Regions from separate parts of the Priestia sp. RMT2NF4 genome, predicted to be linked through region 2. Evidence: riboswitches for the same ligand, from Rfam matches in the RefSeq annotation. Region 2 holds a riboswitch; each other region holds the start of a gene.

Region 1 (6,655 bases), on a different contig from region 2:
TAATCGTACCGACTAAAAAGAACGGCCCTAAAATTTGAATATGCGACCATCCTCTCATTGATACGCTTCCCATTAGCCAATATAAAACCTGCCTTACATCTTCTTCAGGAGAAAGAGCTACAATTAATGAAATAAGCGCGCTCATAAAGGATGATAAAATAATCCCCGCTAAGATGATGGTTTCATTAGCCAAATTGCCGCTTGCGAGTTTCGTAATACCAAAAACTAAAAGAAGAGTAATAAAACCAGATACGATGCCGACTACAGGCAGCGTGAAGATAGACAAACCAAAAATACTCCAGTGAAAATAAATTGCCATGACAGAGCCAAGGGTTGCACCTGAGGAAACTCCGATCGTGTAAGGATCCGCAAGAGAGTTTCTTAATAGCCCTTGAAAGGCAGCCCCTGCTATTGAAAGCGAAGCTCCTACTAAAAATGCCACCAGTACTCTTGGAAAACGAATTTGCCAAATGATTAAATCCATGTTTTCTGGACCGTGATATAAGGATAGTCCGGTAAGGTGGCCAATAATAATTTTGATTGTATCTCCTACGGTTAACGAAACTGTACCAATAAATACTCCCATAATCACCGAAGTACATACAATAAATAAACTGACTATGTATAAAATAGATGCTTTGTTTAAAAAAATACGTTTAAAAATCAATACTTTCAGCTCCTCTAGGAAACGAGGCGTGATGTTTTACATTACATTAACCATTCATTTTCCTGTCCATAAACCATGTTTCCATCCTACATAGTATTGGAAACAATCATCTTTTATTTGTTACGAGTGCTAGACTGTTGAACTAGGCAACGTAGAATAGCGTACTAAAGTTCTCGGTGAAAAAACAAGCGAAAACCTCTACAAGCTACACTTTTTGTGCTTGCTCCGGGCTTTTATAGTTGTCTATTAAATGATACAGCTTTTCCATATCTATAGCTTCTCTCACATATGCTGCTGCTTTTGAAAAAGACTCCTCTTTTTGCAGGCGACTGTTGAATGTATCCGTAATAGGCGGCAATTTTTTATGTTTACGAATTTGATTAAGCAAAGCTCTGCGCAAAGCATCGTTATGAAACACATCATGAACATACGTGCCAATGATGTTGTCTTTAACCGTTCCTTCTTTTTGATCATCTACCACCGCAAAGGCTTTCGTCATGCTTTTAGAAACCGTCTTTCCCATATGAATTTCATAGCCTTCAATCGAAACCTTCTCACTCTCTAACTGAACATATCCAGAAACTCTTTCTGTTTTTTTGCTGGTTGTCATAACGGTTTCCACTGGAAGCAAACCCAGCCCTTTAATAGATTCAATCCGGGACTCTACTGCATCGGGGTCCGTAATTGTCTCGCCTAACATTTGATATCCCCCGCAGATGCCAATAACGTGAGCGTTCGTTGCGTTCAAGACTTGATTAATGGCTAGAGCCAGGCCGCTTTCTTGTAAAAACTGCGCATCTTCAATCGTATTTTTGCTTCCTGGTAAAACAATTAAATCAGGCGTACCTAGTTGTGATGGCTTGGTTACAAGTCTCACATGACAGTCTTCTTCTAAGCTTAGAGGATCAATGTCTGTAAAATTTGAGATGCGAGGATACGAGATAACCGCAATATCGATTTCTTTTAACGGATTTACAAGCGTTGAGTAATTTCTGAGTGATAGCGAATCTTCAGCGTCAATTTCCACGTCGTGCATATAAGGAATCACTCCTAGTACCGGAACTCCCGTGTATTCTTCAAACCACTTCAACCCCGGTTTTAAAAGCTCTAAGTCTCCTCGGAATTTATTGATTAACACTCCAATTACTCTAGGTTTATGTTCATCTGGAAGCAATTGAAGAGTACCCACCAGACTCGCAAAAACCCCTCCTTTATCAATGTCTCCTACTAACACAACAGGGGCTTGGGCTATCTTTGCTACGCGCATATTTACCAGTTCCCGATCGTTCAAATTCACTTCAGCAGGACTTCCAGCACCTTCAATCACAATTCGATCATAATGATTGGCAAGCTCTTTATAAGACTCCGTGATAACGTTCAAACCTTCATTAAAAAATTCTTGCCGATACTGAAAAGCAAACATATTACGAAGCGGTTTTCCATGAACGACAATTTGAGATTCATGATCACGAGTTGGTTTAATTAAAATAGGATTCATATTGGTTGTTGCTTCTACTCCAGCCGCTTCAGCTTGAATTCCTTGCGCTCTTCCAATTTCTTTTCCATCCATTGTAATGTATGAATTAAGCGCCATATTTTGCGATTTAAACGGTGCAGTTTGATAGCCGTCTTCTTTAAAAATACGGCAAAACGCTGTAGCAATCATGCTTTTTCCAGCGTCTGAGTGCGTTCCTTGAATCATAAGAGGTTTTCCTTTTTTCACTTTTTCCACTCCCTATCACATAAAAAAACCTTAACTGTAAAAGTCAAGGTTTGGTCATGCGCTCATTAACACATTGTCTTGACTTATTTCTCCCACCGAAAAATAAGGGGTTTTTAAAAGCAGGTCTCCTGGCTTATGCTTCATTTTACTTCTGCATCCTTCCTAGTTTGACTAGTGGGTCTTTGCAGGTTCATCCACATTTACAGTAGCGGGGGCTGCACCGGATTTACACCGATTTCCCTATTATCCTCCTTAGAGGCACTTTTAAAATCATTTATTCTTTATTGTAACGAATTTTATAACCATTCACAATAACGATTTTCTTCTATTATTATATATTACTGTGTTTATACTTATTTGGGTCTCGTATGCTATAATAACAATTATTTTCCAAACATCTTATGAAATAGCTAGGAAGGTGCTCGTAGTTGAAGAAAAAAATCATTTATATCTTTATTAGTTTGCTTGTTCTTTACATAGCAATCATGTCTTTTTGTATGTATCAAACCGCTCATCAGCCTGTTCCGCAAAAAGCAGATTATGTGCTCATTTTAGGTTCCAAAGTAGACGGAGATCAAATGTCTCCTAGTTTAAAAGAACGAGCAAAAACGGCTTTATCTTATTTAAAGACTCATAAACAAACAAAAGTTATCGTAACGGGTGGAAAAGGATCCGATGAAGAAATTTCTGAAGCAGAAGCAGCCTATCGTTTTCTACGAAAAGAAGGAATTAAAAAGAATCGAATGATAAAAGAGGATCAGTCAACTTCTACTTTTGAGAATTTCACTTTCACTAAAAAGAAAGTTGATATTCAACACAAAAAAGTCGTGCTTGTTAGCAGTGATTTTCATTTATTTCGCGCCTCTATTATTGCCAAGCGTCAAGGTTTTGACGTTTATCCTTTAGGTGCAAAGACACCAAATTCAATTAAACTTCAAGCCTACTTTCGTGAGTATGCTGCTATCTTAAAAACGTGGCTGTTTGATAAATAAATAGAGTACACCCCTATACAAACGAAAAACACGGCATGAATTCATGCCGTGTTTTTTATTAATCATCCGTATCGATAACTGCTTTTGGTAAACCCGTGTATTTCGCCCAGTAGAAAATACCGATTGAAACAAGAGCAATTAAAATTAAGTCAAGCGGGTTGCTTAGCACACCTTGTCCTCCACCAAATGAGCCTAGGTAAGAGATAACAAGCATAATAATATAATAAGCAACTAGCCACCAAGCAGATTTAAGCTGCTGTGCAAATTTTACAACGTCAGTTGGTACGTATTTCTTAAATGCTACGTAGATAACAACCATTAGAAGCTGTGATCCTAGAAGCCAAGAAATTGTCGTCCATCCTGACCAATATACGATGTATGAACAGAAGATAAATGACACAGGAGCAATAACGCTCATGCCTTTTAATTTGAAAGGCTTTTTAAGGTCTTTTGCATTTACTCTGAATGCAGCAGCTGAAATTGGCGCAATCGCATAAGACAGAATAAGTGCTACTGAACATACGTTTACTAGCGCTTCCCAAGAAGGAAATGGCAGTGTCCAGAATACGGACATTCCAAACGATAGCCATAGTGACGCACGTGGAATTCCTGTTTTCTTATCTACTTTTGAGAAACGTTTAAATAGTGTTCCATTACGAGACCAAGCATAAACTAAACGAGAAGTTGTATTCATGAAGATGTTCCCGTTACCGCCTGGTGATAAAATAGCATCAAAAATAACAAGCGTTACTAACCAGCCAAGGCCTAAAATAAGTGCAATATCTTTAAATGGTAAAGAGAATTGCTCTTGAATTGTTCCCCATCCTCCTGATAGCATATCAGCCGGAATGTTACCAATGAACAATACTTGCAGTGCTGTGTAAATAATCGCTGAAAGTACAATACAGATAATGAGCGCGATTGGAATATTACGCTGCGGGTTTTTAACTTCACTGGCTACAGAAACAATAGGGTGAAGTCCTAGGTAAGCAAACATAACGCCACCTGTTGAAATGGCTGCTTGAATACCATTAAAACCAAACGGAGTAAAATCGCCAGTTGTAAAGTTAGCTGATTTAAAGTGATAAGCTAACACGACGATAATTGTAAGAGGAACCGCATATTTGAACACAGATATAATAACATTTGACTTAGCAAATGCTTTTACACTTACGTAGTTAATGATAAAAAATAGCGTTAATAACGCGAACTGAAATAACCAGCCGATTGTAGTAGGCGATTCAGAACCATGTTTAGTTAGACCAGGAAGCCAAAACGCAACATACTGACGTACAGCCGTTACCTCGATGGCAATCAAACTTGTGTAAGCAATAATGGTAATGAATGAAATTAAGTAACCCACTAAATGACCATGTGAGTAAACCGGATAACGGATAATTCCACCGGTACGCGGCAGCGCTGCTCCAAGTTCAGCATACACTAAACCGATAAGTAAAATAATGACTCCGCCAATCAGCCACGAAAAACTTCCGGCTGGACCAGCCTTTGACGCTACGTTACTAACCGCAAATAACCAGGCGGAACCAAAAATAGCTCCCATCCCAATTAACGTTAGGTCAAGTAACGATATTGATTTTTTAAACTTTCCTTGATTTCCTTGATCAGACATAATATCCTCCTTTAAAATTTCCACTCCACATATCTACGCCCTTGCGTCCGATATGGGATTCTTTACATCATCCTCCTCTTACTAAGACCTCACAAGTGGATATGTTAACAAATATTCTCTAAAAAACCAAGTTAAAAACTTTATTTTTTTGTAAAACATCGTTGAATTGCTTATGTATAGCGCATAAATTCCACAGAAGATTTGAGGACTACTCCTCCTATTTAACCGCATTTTTCTTAGGTTAAACATAAAAGAATATTCAAACTATTTACCGTAAAAAAGGGTCTGAGATATAACGAAATCAACCGCTAGAAGCAGCTACATACGCAACACCTACGCTTGCCATACCAATAAAAAAATCCGAACGATGAATCGTTCGGATTTTGCTTTAATTAAAATAATGTTGTCCGTGCCTTTTTTTGCTTATTTAAATACTTTTACACGTTCACTTAGTGGTTGAAATTCTTTTTCACCCGCAGGTGACACGGGATTACCAAATGGCATTTGAGCAATCAGCTTCCATGAACTTGGAATATTCCAAGCTGCTTTTACTTCATCGTCAATCAATGGATTGTAATGCTGTAAAGTTGCTCCTAGGCCTTCGAGCTCAAGAGCTGTCCAGATCACATGCTGCAGCATGCCTGATGATTGGTTAGACCAAACCGGGAAATTTTCGCTGTAAGATGCGAACTGCTTTTGCAGCCCTTCAACTACTTCTTGATCTTCAAAGAAAAGAACTGTTCCATAGCCGCTTCCGAATAAGTTCATTTTTTGATCCGTATCTGAAAAATTTTCAGCTGGAACAATTTTACGAAGCGTTTCTCTCGTAATATTCCACACTTTATCATGCTGTTCGCCAAATAAAACGACTACGCGTGCGCTTTGGGAATTAAATGCTGAAGGAGTATGTTTCACCGCAAAGTTAATAATTTCTTCAATTTTTTCTTCTGACATTTTTACATTTTTATCAATTGCATAAATAGAACGTCGGTTTTTAATTGCTTCATAAAAATCTTTTCCAACCTGTTGTTGATCACTTGATTTATCAAATAATTTATCTAAAAAACCCATTTTCCACACTCCTAATTGTTTGTTTTTTTAAGCTTAAATTGCATGTTTATACCCTTCCCCCTGATAAAAGGAGATAAACAAGATATAATGAATTCTTATATCTCTAATTCGAGATATTAAACCAAAAAAATATTAATTGAAATTTAATTACTTTATGTAACTTACTTTACAATGATTATTTTGTTCTGTCAAGCGAAAATTATTATCTTTTTCTTTTCTTGATTATATGAAAAAAGACTGCTAAATACGGCAGTCTTTTTTCGTAGATGCTTAATGTTCATAAACCATCTTTCGCGTCATTCCCCCGTCTACTACGAGGTTAGCTCCTGTTACAAAATCATTTTCGGCGTTTGTTAAGTACATACACGCTCTTGAGATATCCGCTGGCGTTCCTACCCGATTAGACGGATGCTGCGTATGATCGATTTCACGAAGGCCATCGTAGTCAGATGTCTCAATCCATCCTGGAGAAATAGCATTTACCGTGATGTTGTCATCACCAAGCGAAACGGCAAGTGCATGAGTTAAAGCAACGATTCCTCCTTTTGTAGCAGCATAGGCTTCTGTATCTG
Region 2 (6,655 bases):
CTTGTTTTTACTTATTAATAAAAACGGCAGCCGTGTTGTAGCATTTCAAGCTTTATGTGCTTGTGCCACAGGAGTCATTATCAATAAAGTGATTAGTTTATTTGCTTATCGAGATCGTCCGTTTATCTCTCACCACGTGAATCAGCTTATTGATCACGCCGCGAATTCTTCATTTCCAAGCGATCATGCTACATCTGCATTAGTTATCACTTTTACCATCTGGCTGCATTTCAAACGTTCAGGGCGCATGTGGGTTGTCATGGGTGCACTCATTGCATTTTCACGCGTATGGGTTGGCGTTCACTATCCATTCGATGTGTTAACAGGAGCCGTTTTAGGCTGCGTGCTGGCGCTGTTTATTCATTATGTTATTTTTAATACGAAACTGATGAGGGCTATTACCAACTTGTCTATTTTTCGAAAATCAGCTTATGACGAACAGTCTCAATATTATTAAGAAAAAGTCGCATATACGCGGCTTTTTTTATTGGAAAATTTTTAATGTATTTAACACTTGTTTTTTAAAATTAAATTGTGTACAATTAAATCACAGAAACGATAAATAAAAAATTTTAATAAAATTACTAAAAAAGAGGAGAGATTTATACATGAAAGCTTTATATGAAACGACAGTCGTTAACACAGGTGGAAGAACAGGAGAAGTTCATTCTTTAGATAATATCTTTAATTTAGACGTTGCAACACCTCCAGCGCTTGGTGGAGAAGCAACAACAGCAACAAACCCAGAGCAGCTATTTGCAGCTGGATACAGTGCTTGTTTCAACAGTGCGTTAGAATTTATGTTGAAAAAACATAACGTAGAAATTAAAAGCAGTGAAGTAAAAGCTACGGTTCAGCTGCTTCCAGATAAAGCTGATCAAGGAGTGAAAATTGCTGTAGCGCTTGAAGCTCATATCGAAGGCTTAGATTTAGAAACAGCTAAAAAATATGTAGACCTAGCCCACTCATACTGCCCGTATTCAAAAGCAATCAGCGGCAACGTAGACGTAACGGTAGAAGTAGTTTAATGGCTTTAAAAAGCCCTGCTAAGCATGTAAAGCTTAGCAGGGCTTTTTTATTTGAATTTTCTCTATTCATTTGTAAGGAGTACTAGTATAATGAGGAAGAAAATGAATCATTCGCACAGTTTAGGTGCTCTTACATAGCGTAAGAGGTAACAGGGAATCGAGTGCAAATCTCGAGCGGTCCAGCCACTGTAAGCAGGGAGTTTTCTATCTTATCGTCACTCAAAACGGGGAAGGCGGTAGAAAATGATGATCTCAAGCCAGGAGACCTACCTATTCTGTACACTTGACTCTTCTAGGAAAGAGGCGGTGTATCAAGGTACGCAGTGAGCAATTACTGTTTATTTTCATATGCCGACACATCCTCAATTTCTATAGAATTGAGGCTTTTTTACGTTTTATTTTAAAAAAAGGAGTGTAGGAAATGGAAGGTTTATCAGTTTTTTTACTTGTCTTTTTATTAGGAATCAGGCACGGATTAGATGCAGATCACTTAGCTTTTATTGATGGCCAGACCCGATATAATTGGCGAATGGGCAGCCGTTTTGCCCCGTGGGTCGGAACGCTGTTTTCACTAGGTCATGGAGGAATGGTGGCCGTCACGGCCGGGGTGCTGGGCGTAGTGATGAAGAATTTTACGTTTCCAGCATATTTCGATCATTTTGCATCTTGGGTATCTATCATCTCTCTCTTTCTGATTGGGACATTAAACACATATCATTTGCTTCGAACTAAAAACAAAGAAGAAGAGTTTCAGGTGAGCGGGTTAAAAGGGAAGTTTATTCCGAAAATCGCAAAAGGAACAACGAATCCTTTTTTAATTATTCTTGTAGGAGCGCTGTTTGCCCTAGCCGCTGAAACGGTCAGTCAAACGGCCGTGTGGTCTCTAGCTGTAGGGAACGCAGGCAAATATACGCCGCTTTTATTAGGACTAGTATTTATGTTTGGTATGATGCTGACAGATACAATCGATTCACTGATTGTACATAAAATGGTGAATGAATCGAGTAAGTTTGGGCAATCTGCTTCCCGCTTGATGGGCTGGGTTATTGTTATCCTCGCATACGGGGTGTCCTTCTACTTAGCATTCACTTTCTTTAATCCATGGGCCGAAGTAAACTTTGAAATGGTTGGCGTTATTTTGTTTGTTTTTTTAGTGTCTATGTTTGTTTTTGTAAGTGTGAAGTCAAAAGGGAAAAATATCAAAATAAATGTCAATTAATAAAATGAAAGCTTTAATCTGTTGAAGATTGAAGCTTTTTTGTATAAATTTGTTGAAGTTTATGGCTATTTTCGGTCGGTTATGAATAAGTTAAAGTATTATCTGTATTTTAAGGATGGAAAATTGTCTGAAAACCATTATAATTAAGGATAATTTAAGGTCGTTATGTGAAACGTAGAACATACTCATACGTACGATAAATAAAAGCAGTGAATGCACAAGCAGCAGGGGTTGTTTGGAGGAGGAATTGATTTGAGTCAGGTAATGGTAGAACAAAGCGTATTTAGTTATTTAAAAGAACATGAACAAGAGATGCTCGAAGATTTAGTTGGATTTGTGAAAAAAGAATCACCGTCCTACAGTAAAGAGTTAGTCGATCAGTGTGGAATGTATTTAACGCAGCTGTTTCAGAAGCGTTTAGGCGTAGGGTATGAAATCATAGAAGAAAAAGAAGTAGGAAACCACTTGAAATTTACGATTGGAGAAGGAGAGAAGCAGCTTTTAATTATCGGTCACTTTGACACGGTATGGGAAAAGGGAAGGCTGAGTCTAAGAACAGAAGGAAACAAGCTTTATGGTCCGGGAATTTTAGATATGAAAGGCGGCATTGTGCAATCAATATGGGCAATTAAAGCGATTCAAGAGCTCGGCTTAGAAATGGATAAAAAAATTGTGTTTTTCTGCAATTCAGATGAAGAGATTGGATCAATTTCCTCTAAAAAATATATAGAAGAAGAAGCACAAAGAAGTGAAGCAGTGCTAGTAGCAGAACCTGCGGTGGCGGGTTCAGGTGCGTTAAAAACGTCGCGTAAAGGAGCGGGGATTTTCACCGTAAAGGTGTGGGGACGAGCAGCCCACGCTGGTAATCACCACAAAGAAGGAATCAATGCTATTGAAGAGCTAGCGCGCCAAGTGATTTTTCTGCAGAGCTTAACCGATTATGAAAAAGGTACAACGGTGAACGTTGGGACATTTACCGGAGGCAGCGGTACAAATGTAGTGCCGGAATATGCAGAAGCGCACGTGGATTTACGTGTTTCTACAGAAGAAGAAGCAAAACGTATGACGGATATTATTTTGAATTTAACGCCCATTTTAAAAGGGATTAAGATTGAAGTAACAGGAGGCATGAACCGTCCTCCAATGGTTAAGTCTAAACAAACGGAAGAGTTATTTGAATGCGCTCAGTCAATTGCGGCCAAACTGGGTATGAAATTAGAAGAAGCAGCTGTTGGAGGCGGAAGTGATGGCAATTTTACAGCGGCCATTGGCATTCCCACGTTGGATGGATTAGGAGCATGCGGAAAAGGAATACATGCAGAATATGAACATATTCAAATTGATACGTTGTCCGAGCGTTCTTCTTTATTTGCGAATTTGCTGCTTCAAATATAAAAAAAGCCCGCCTCAAACGGCGGGACTAACCTGAAAGCTTATAGTGGGAGAGTATAAGCTTTCTTTTTTATTTACTGCTTTCTTCTTGAAGAGAAAAAGCAGTTTCTTTCTTTTTAAATACCACTTTATCAAGAGCAAGGAACTGGCTTCCTGCAAGAAATAGGTGAGCAGACATGGCAATTAAGGCAATATCAAACTCAAACCCGCCAACGAATCCGCTTTTAAGCTTGGCTGTAAAAATAGCGCCAAGCATAACTGCCACAAATAAAGCAGCTACGACTCTTGTTGCTAGACCAAGAATAATCAGAACCCCACCTACAAGTTCAATTGTTGCCACAATATATGCCATGAAACCAGGGATTCCTAAGCTATCGAAGAACCCTACTGTATTTTCAATTCCCCCTTGCCATTTTTGAAAGCCGTGTACTAAAAATGTAAAACCTAATACTAAACGAATAATAAGCGAACCAATTTCGACGTTTTTATTCACTTTACTTCCTCCTTTAAGTGTATTTGAAAAACACTACATTATGTAGTGTAAAAGCCCGTAAAAAGAAATGTAGCAATTAAATAAAGTCTTTCTTATTTGGATAATTTTACAACATTATGAACATCACACTACACATTGTAGTGTGATGTTTGTCCCCAGTCAAGTAAAAATATAAAATTAGACCATTTGGCATACAAAAAATTTCTGAAGGGTACTTGAAAAATCCTTTAATTATGTACAATTTAGTTCCTTATTTTCAATCTTATTCTCCAACATGCTATACTGATGGCGGAGGTGTTACGATGCGCTTAGAAAATAAAAGAGTTATTGCGCTTGTTAGTGCAGACTTTGAAGATCTAGAACTATGGTATCCAGTGATGCGTCTTCGCGAAGAAGGAGCAGAAGTACATTTAGTTGGAGAAAAAGCAAACGAAACGTACATGGGGAAATACGGTGTTCCAGCCGTATCGGACTACGCATTTAAAGATGTTGATCCAGCTGAATATGACGCTATTTTAGTACCTGGAGGCTGGGCGCCGGATAAACTGCGCCGCTACCCTGAAGTAATTGAAATGGTTCGTCATATGGATGAACAGCAAAAGCCAATCGGCCAAATCTGCCATGCAGGATGGGTATTAATCTCTGCAAAAATCTTAGATGGCCGAAACGTAACAAGTACGCCAGGAATCAAAGATGATATGGAAAATGCGGGAGCTATTTGGCATGATGAAGCAGTCGTAATCGACGGCCACATCATTTCAAGTCGCCGTCCGCCAGACCTTCCTCCTTATGCAAAAGCATTTGCTGATGTACTAGCAGAGCAATAAGAAAAAAGCCGAAACCATATTGGTTTTGGCTTTTTTATAAGATTCCCTAAAAAAAGAAATGATAAAGTAAATAAAAAATCATCATTAAAAAAGCGAGCAGATGCATCTGCTCGCTTTTGTTCGTGTTTCTTATCAGTAACTTGCTTTTTGCAAGTGTAAAAACAAAATGATTACTTTCTTTATAAAATCCATGATTACGGTTTTTGTATGTTTCGTTGTTGTTAGGGCACAATTAGCATTGATTGTGCTTGCATGGATTTCATCCATTGCCGCGGTTTGTTTTTCCACATGATCGATTAACCTAAACGACGCAAGCCCTACCTCTCTTGCATCCTTACGGCTCCGAAGCCGATCCAGTGTGAATAAGTTTTGTTCAAAGACATGTGTCGAATGCCAGTATTTTTACCTTGCATTGTACGATACATCCTTTCAAGTTACTTTCACTATGTCCAGCTCTTAAAGAAAAGCCAGAAATCTAAATATAACACTTCAGTTGATTTATGTCAAATAGAAAAAAGATTTTTTTCACGTGAAACAATTGTAGCTAAAACATGGTTATGTAAAGGGATATCCTTTTTATATAGAAGAGTTTTTTGATACGATAAGCTAGAGGAATCCTAGAGGAGGATGAACAATGAACAAAAATGAACAGTTTCGAAATGATGTATTGAACAGTGTAGAATCATTAACATATGAACAATTAAATCAGCAGCCAGCATCTAATACATGGAGCGTTATGCAAGTATTAGAACATTTATATTTGATGGAGCGCATGATTGTTTCACGTGTAAAGGATCAGTTAGAAAACGGTGTAGATCAGCCAACCGAAGATAAGCCGTTTCATTTAGCGGTAGACCGTTCTCGAAAAGTAGATGCACCGGCTCAAGTTACGCCTTCTAATGAAAAGCAGACATTAGAAGAAATGAAGAGTAAGCTGGCGGAATCAAGAGCGGCTTTAGTAGAGTTAGAAGAAACAGCCAGTGAAGAAAACCTAAAGCAAAAATCGTTTCCACATCCTGTGTTTGGGTTAATGGATTTAAAGCAATGGATTGATTTTATTGGCTATCATGAAAAGCGTCATCAAGAACAAATAGAAGAAATCAAAACAGCAATTGGCGCATAAAAAAAACAGGCATTCCGCCTGTTTTTTTATTTTTGGACCAAAATAGGATAATCCGACATCATCCATATCCCAACACTGTATGTTTGGGGATTATGGTTCCCTACGGTAGAGCCTGTTTGGATGGTAAATGAGAGTTGCAGAGGGTCTTGATCGTAATAAATTGTTTGCTTGGTGGAAGGGGAATAGAGTCGCTTCGGAGGGATTTTAGGAACCGTATCCGTCGTGTTAACAAAACAGCGGCTATTTGAAACAAGATTTGTGTATGTTTGAACGAATTGAGGATCCCCTACTCGAGGAGCTCCGTAGTTGTACATTGTAACTTCCGGAAAAGATGCGTTTGTGGCGACATCCAAGGCATGAAGAGCAGCGAGTGCGCCACCTAGGCTATGACCCGTTATATAAATGGGCTTGGTGGGAAGGGATTTATATGTTTCAAAAATTTCATCACGGCATGATTCGTAAACAGCTAAAAAACCTTCGTGGACGAGACCCGCTTGTTGATTGTATGGATAAGGGCGCTGCCGAATGCGAGCATCAGCAATCCAGTCTGCCTCAGATTGAGTTCCTCGAAAG
Region 3 (6,655 bases), on a different contig from region 2:
AAAACGGAATGAGCGTGCTTGACTGTACACTTGGTCTTGCATCGGATAGTATGATGGCGAGCGCAGCGGTAGGGAAAAGCGGGAAAGTTGTCGGACTAGAAGGCAACCGCTATGTAGCTTATTTAGTCAAACAAGGACTTTTAAATTGGGAAAGTGACGTACAAGAGTTGAATGATGCAATGAAGCGTATAAACGTGGTTCATCAAAATTTTGAATCGTTTTTGGCGTGTTGTGAAGATAATTCTTTTGATGTTGTCTACTTTGATCCTATGTTTCAAGAACAAATTGAGGAATCGAATGGAATTAACGGTATTAAAGCAATAGCACTGTATACCACGCTGACGCCAATGGCTATACAAGAAGCAAAAAGAGTAGCCAAACAAAAGGTCGTGCTAAAAGATCATTGGAAAAGCAGTCGTTTTAAAGAGCATGGATTTACTGTGCAAAAACGAAAAACATCAAAATTTCATTACGGGACAATTGATATACAAAAATAACCAAAAAAGTAAAATTAATTACGCTCATTGAAAAGACTTCCAAAACCTTTTAGGAATTAAAAAGTTTTGGAAGTTTTTTTATGAATTTCATCTAAAGTTCATAAAAGTATGATATATTTTTGAACATAAAAATACTTTTGTGTTTAAGCATCCAGCAAAAAAGGAATATCTTGTATAGGTTTCCGCTCGGTGTGACAACCTCAAACAGAAGAAGGAAGGTGGTAACTGAAAAGTCGTCAAATGCCCGTAGACAGCATAAATGAATAAGCAAATATAGGTAAAAAATTAATAAGTATGTTACAATACCTAGTGAGTTATGATAATGAATTTTACAATATGAAAAGACCATATGGGAAAAGATGAGAAAGGAAAGATACGAATGCCTAGATGGATAAAAAGAATGCTAATTGTATTTATTACAGTATTTACATTTGGGCTTGTCACTCCACCAGAATATTTATACGTTGATGATGCAAAAGCGGACAAGCAACATAAAGCAGGGTATGTAAGAGAAACAACTCCTGTCACAGCTGTTATAGAAGATATTCATTTGCCATATGAAGAACCAAAATATGAAGACGTTTCATCATTTGTTACGTATGCAATGGAATCAGCTGAAAAACAGTCAGTGGAAAAATTCGGAACAAAAATTGGTCCTGTCATTGAAGATGAATTTCGTCAAGCAGTGTTACCTAAAATTGAAGAAGTGCTGACCGACATTGGCACTGAACGTGAACAGTCAATTCAGAATCTCGAGATAAGCGAGCACCCTGCTGCTGGCTACGGTGAAAAGATTTTCCATGTATATGACCGGGAAACCGGTCAGGACTTAATACGGTTTCATGTACGGCGTGAAAATCCTCCAAAAGATGGATACTGGTTTAATTTTCACTATCATGCGGCCGCAGATAATTTTCAAAAGCATTATGATTTAGGGAAAATTTATTGGAACCGAAACATGCCGCCTAAGTGGTTCAGCTGATAATAGACACAACATTCTACAATTTCGAAATGTTAGCTTTTTTAAGCTAGCATTTTTTTACGTCTAAAACCGTTATGGTCTAAATAAGCTGAAACATTAGCACAACGATAAAAAAATCGTTTATAATGAAGTCAGACTTCTTACTATAGAATTGTAGGAAGGAACGAATAGACGCTGGAGGTAACACAATGAAACAATTTACGGAAGAAAAACAATTTCGCGAACAAATTAAGAATGAAACACTAAGCGTTGGGATTTTTACGACAACGTGGTGTCCTGATTGCAAACGTTTGGATATGTTTATTGATGAAATCGTTGACGAAAATACAGATAAAGCATGGTTTAAAATTGACAAGGATGAGTTTGAAGAACTTTCTGCTGAAAACAATGTAATGGGTATTCCTTCTCTTCTTGTATATAAAAACGGTGAAAAAATTGCGCACCTGCACAGTGCAAATGCTAAAACGCCTGAAGCGGTCCGTGAATTTTTAGCAACTCTTTAATTCCCTAAGCTGCGAGAGCATTCTCGCAGCTTTTTTTGTGAGAATGGCTATTTCCATTTTTCGATGAGTGGGGTATACTAGGACAAGTGAATAATCGTAAAGCAATAAGGTCTCAATTTAAAGATTGAGTGAAAAGGGAAGTCTGGTGAAAAACCAGCGCGGTCCCGCCACTGTAAGCGCTTTGTGCGTAAGTCAGGAGACCTGCCTTATTGTTAGCTGTGAAACCTTCGAGGAAGGGTGAAGCAGGGTAATGAACATACATATCAAGTATAGTGAACGGATTCTTTTCCTGCTTATCTTGACGTTACCTGCTTTGCTTTCAATTGAAAGTAAAGCTTTTTTATTTTGAAGCTGCTGCCGAGCAGTATACATAGTCAAAGCGGAAAAAACGGGATAGCGCTGCTTTTTGCATGATCATTTGCTTTTTCTTTAACGTGGAGGTTTCGTATTCACAATGAACAATATATAGGGGGAGTATTTAGATGAAAAAATGGCTTTCGTATTCCATTATTGCGCTGTTAGTCATCGTACTTGCTGCATGCGGTGCAGGCAGCCAAAGCAACAGTGATAAAAAAACGAAGCAAGATACAGAACAAACGTCACAAGCTGCGTTTCCAGTGAAGGTAAAAGACGCGCGTGATAAAGAAATTACGTTGAAAACACAGCCTAAGAAAATTGTTTCATTAATGCCAAGTAATACGGAGATTGTATATGCCCTTGGCCTTGAAAAAGAATTAGTCGGTGTCACAAGCAACGATGATTATCCTAAAAGCGTAAAGAAAAAAGCGCAGGTGGGAGATATGAACGTTAATGCAGAAAAAGTTATTGCTTTAAATCCTGATTTAGTGCTGGCACACGCTTCAAGTATGGGCGTTTCAGATGAAGTATTTAAACAAATTGAAAGTGCGGGTATTCCGGTATTTGTTGTAAAAGATTCAACAACGTTTGATACGGTTTATGATTCTATTACGCAAATTGGTAAATTAACGGGTAAAACAAAAGAAGCTAATCAAACAATTAAAGACATGAAAGAAAAAGTAGCTTCAATTGAGAAAAAAGCAAAAACGATTTCAAAAGAAAATCGTAAAAAAGTATGGATAGAGGTATCGGGAGCTCCTGAGATTTATACAACAGGAAAAGGTACGTTCATGAACGAAATGCTTACTATGATCGGTGCTGATAACGTAGCGGCTAGTGAAAAGGGTTGGGTTAAGTTTTCTGAAGAGCAAGTTGTTAAGTTAAACCCTGACGTTATTATCGCAACGTATGATGCAGACAAAAATGAGATTATGAAGCGTCCCGCTTGGAGCAGCATGACTGCTGTAAAAGAGGGGAACATCGAAAAGGTTGATCAAAACAAAATCAACCGCTTAGGACCTCGTATTGTAGATGGCTTAGAGGACTTAGCAAAAGCAGTATACCCTGAGGTGTACAATAAATAAAAAGAGGGACCATATTCCAGTTCGAATTGAAAAGGGGATTGGTCCCTTTTCACATCTTAAAATTGAAGAACGGCCTGAGCTTTTAATCATGAAAACCGAGACTTCTTATAAAACATACAGCTCAGGCGTTTTAGGAACAGGCATCATGGAAACGGACACCTTTTACAATCGATTTGTTCATAAAGACTATTATTCAGATACTCCTTCTTTAGAGTATGAGCAATATTTGATGAAAGAAAATGTGCGCCATGAGCAAATCGTAGGGTTGATGACAGCGGTTTGGTTAAAAGAAAGAGCGGTTTACTGTTATGAAGGCTACGGAGTAAGAGTAGCTTCCGTGATAACGGCTGGAGTAGGAAACGCAGTGGATATTACAGCTGACGAAGCTGTCCCTTTCTATTCCTCTCCCGGTACAATTAATATGTTTTTTTTCGTGGAAGGCAGGCTTACGGATGCGGCGTTTTTACAGCTTTTTATTGCCGCTACAGAAGCCAAAACAAAAACGCTGTCACAGCTGGGTGTCATAGATCCAGCTACAAAGACGATTGCTACGGGAACATCTACGGACAGTATCTCAGTTGCAGCGTCTCAGCAAGGACCATTATATGAATATGCAGGCTCTATGACCGCTTTAGGTCAAGCGGTAGCCAAGCTGGTAAAAATAAGCTTAGAGCAGGCACTTAAGGAAAAGAGGTGAAGAAATGAGTATTGCACAAGCGATGATTGCACACCTGACAGCCATGACGATTGCTCTACTCATTGACCGAATCATAGGTGACCCAGAAAATTGGCCGCATCCCGTTCGCTGGTTTGGCAAGTGGATTTATTGGATGGATTCCAGATTAAATAAAGGCGCAGGAAAACGATTCAAAGGATTGCTTCTTGTGATAAGTATGGTGGTGCTCGCAGGAGTTATTCCTTTTTTATTCCTTCATGCTTTGTACGGAGTTCATTTTATACTAGGTGTTTTAGTAGAGGGCGTAATGATTGCGACTACTATATCCACTCGTTCCTTAAGCGAAGCTGCTTATAAGGTGCAAAAGCCGCTTCAGCTAGGAGATATGGAGAAAGCTAGATATGAAGTAAGCATGATTGTGGGACGAGATACGGATCGTTTATCAGAAGGAGAAATTGCCAGAGCGACGGTAGAGACCGTGGCTGAAAATACAAGTGATGGTATTACAGCTCCGCTTTTTTATGCATTTATAGGAGGAGGAGCCCTAGCCTTTTTTTACCGAGCTATTAACACATGCGATTCAATGGTTGGGTATAAAAATGACCGCTACTTTCTGTTCGGCTATTTTAGTGCAAAAACCGATGACGTATTAAACTATATTCCAAGTCGGTTAACTGCAGTGGTAATGACCGCTGTTAATGTAGCAAAAAGCCAATATTCTCTTTGGCATGTAACGAGTTTGATTAAGCGCGATGCTAAGAAGCATCCAAGTCCAAATAGCGGATACGGGGAAAGTGCAGTGGCTGCCCTTTTAGGTATTCAACTCGGCGGGCTTAATACATATAAAGGCATAGAATCTAATCGTGCAAAAATGGGCGAACCACTCATTCCCCTGCAAGCCGGTCATATTGAACAAGCTGTTTTCATTATGAAAAGGACGGTCTATGCTACGTGGTTATTCTATCTTTTGTTAGGAGGAGTTATTAGTGCTATTACCTACACATGGAGCTAACCCCAATGTCTTTTTAAAAGCAATAGGGGCCGAGAATTTGTCGCATCTAAAAGACTTTAGCGTAAACACAAATCCTTTAGGGGCTCCCCTTGTTCTTCACGAAAAGTGGAACGAATTCAAGGAAGCTGCGTTTAGTTACCCTGATCCTGAAGTAACAGAACTAAAAAATAAACTTGCAGCTCATCATCATGTTTCCGCTGCCCAAGTGCTGCCCACAAATGGGGCCGCTGAAGCGTTTTTCCTTATTGCTTCTTTATTTTCAGGAGAGAAAGCGGGGATTGTACAGCCGACGTTTGTCGAATACGAACAGGCAAGTAAAGCGTATGGATGTGAAGTGACATACGTTCCTTTAGCTGAAGAAAATGGCTGGAGCTGGGATATAGAGTTGATTATGAGTATTCTTCCGGATATAAAAGTACTATGGATTTGTCACCCAAATAATCCAACGGGCGTTATGTATAGTCACGAGGAATGGATGAAAGTAGTAAAAGCTGCTGCTCATCATGGTACATACTTAATAATTGATGAAGCATTTATTGATTTTGTCGAACATCAGCCTTCATTTGATTCTCTTATTCTAAACTATGAACATCTCATTGTTGTGCGTTCGATGACAAAGATGTTTAATATTGCGGGGCTTCGCCTTGGCTATATTTTGGCAAATGAAAAAATCATTAGCAAGATGTCTAAAAAACAACCTCCTTGGAGTGTAAATGGATTGTCGCAGCAAGTAGGGATGATATGTGTAGATGAAAAAGATTTTGTGAAAAAAACCGTATATTATATTAAACAAGAACGAAAACGGATCTTGAGTCAACTAGAAGAATGGGGGCTTTTGGTTTCTCCGTCTCAAACAAACTATTATCTTTGCAGCGTTCCGTCTTCTATTAAAACGCGCGATTGGCTTATCTATTTAGCAAGCCGCGGTGTGGTAGCTCGGCATACTGAAAACTTCCCATTTTTAAATGGACGCTATATCCGTTTGGCTGTGAAAACGAAAGAAGAAAATGACTATTTACTTAACGTAATCAAACAAGGACTCGATGAAATATGATCATCTTTATTAGCGGAGGGGTTCGAAGCGGCAAATCACATGCAGCGGAGAACATGGTTCAAACTTTTTGTACAAAGCGCGCTGTTTATATTGCCACAAGCCGGCAAACAGATAGTGAAATGCAAAAACGTATCCAGCTTCATCAAGCAGAACGTCAAGCGGCGAACACGCCTTGGGTAACGATCGAGCAGTCTGTAGATTTACAACAAATTCTTCCAAACCTTCGAAGTGATGATACTATACTCTTGGACTGTGTCACAAACTGGCTTGCCAATGAGCTTTTTTTAACCGAAAAAAGGTGGCAAACAAAAGAAGGTAAACAAGAGGTTTTTCGTCAGATGATAGAAGCGCTCGATAAGCTGTTTGCGCAGTCTCAGACGGTCGTGCTAGTATCTAATGAACTGTTTGAAGCGGGCGTGTTAGAGGAGCCGACATATAGCTATATGCATATGTTAGGGAAATTACATCAGTATATTGTAGAAAAAGCAG

What was found. A riboswitch is a leader RNA that binds a small molecule or an ion and turns the genes downstream of it on or off. The one in region 2 is predicted to bind cobalamin.
Region 1: it holds a riboswitch for cobalamin, as region 2 does, so the genes downstream of both, ACMX9J_RS05760 (cobyric acid synthase) here and ACMX9J_RS25330 (sodium:proton antiporter) in region 2, are expected to answer to the same signal.
Region 3: it holds a riboswitch for cobalamin, as region 2 does, so the genes downstream of both, ACMX9J_RS00775 (ABC transporter substrate-binding protein) here and ACMX9J_RS25330 (sodium:proton antiporter) in region 2, are expected to answer to the same signal.

Annotation. Positions count from the first base shown of each region.
Region 1 covers NZ_JBLQZO010000001.1:1,127,448-1,134,102, forward strand. Annotated here, with positions in the region: gene ACMX9J_RS05755 (FecCD family ABC transporter permease) at 1-667, opposite strand, end outside; gene ACMX9J_RS05760 (cobyric acid synthase) at 873-2,399, opposite strand; cobalamin riboswitch at 2,491-2,671, opposite strand; gene ACMX9J_RS05765 (YdcF family protein) at 2,819-3,382, shown strand; gene ACMX9J_RS05770 (APC family permease) at 3,441-5,012, opposite strand; gene ACMX9J_RS05775 (nitroreductase family protein) at 5,436-6,083, opposite strand; gene ACMX9J_RS05780 (glucose 1-dehydrogenase) at 6,354-6,655, opposite strand, start outside.
Region 2 covers NZ_JBLQZO010000010.1:89,448-96,102, reverse strand. Annotated here, with positions in the region: gene ACMX9J_RS25340 (undecaprenyl-diphosphatase) at 1-457, shown strand, start outside; gene ACMX9J_RS25335 (organic hydroperoxide resistance protein) at 609-1,028, shown strand; cobalamin riboswitch at 1,134-1,317, shown strand; gene ACMX9J_RS25330 (sodium:proton antiporter) at 1,450-2,247, shown strand; gene ACMX9J_RS25325 (M20 family metallopeptidase) at 2,479-3,642, shown strand; gene ACMX9J_RS25320 (DoxX family protein) at 3,710-4,132, opposite strand; gene ACMX9J_RS25315 (type 1 glutamine amidotransferase domain-containing protein) at 4,435-4,959, shown strand; gene ACMX9J_RS25310 (hypothetical protein) at 5,092-5,247, opposite strand; gene ACMX9J_RS25305 (DinB family protein) at 5,594-6,082, shown strand; gene ACMX9J_RS25300 (lipase family protein) at 6,109-6,655, opposite strand, start outside.
Region 3 covers NZ_JBLQZO010000001.1:161,754-168,408, forward strand. Annotated here, with positions in the region: gene ACMX9J_RS00760 (class I SAM-dependent methyltransferase) at 1-497, shown strand, start outside; gene ACMX9J_RS00765 (YpjP family protein) at 877-1,479, shown strand; gene ACMX9J_RS00770 (thioredoxin family protein) at 1,668-1,982, shown strand; cobalamin riboswitch at 2,073-2,206, shown strand; gene ACMX9J_RS00775 (ABC transporter substrate-binding protein) at 2,465-3,424, shown strand; gene ACMX9J_RS00780 (adenosylcobinamide amidohydrolase) at 3,513-4,121, shown strand; gene cbiB (adenosylcobinamide-phosphate synthase CbiB) at 4,126-5,112, shown strand; gene cobD (threonine-phosphate decarboxylase CobD) at 5,087-6,166, shown strand; gene ACMX9J_RS00795 (bifunctional adenosylcobinamide kinase/adenosylcobinamide-phosphate guanylyltransferase) at 6,163-6,655, shown strand, end outside.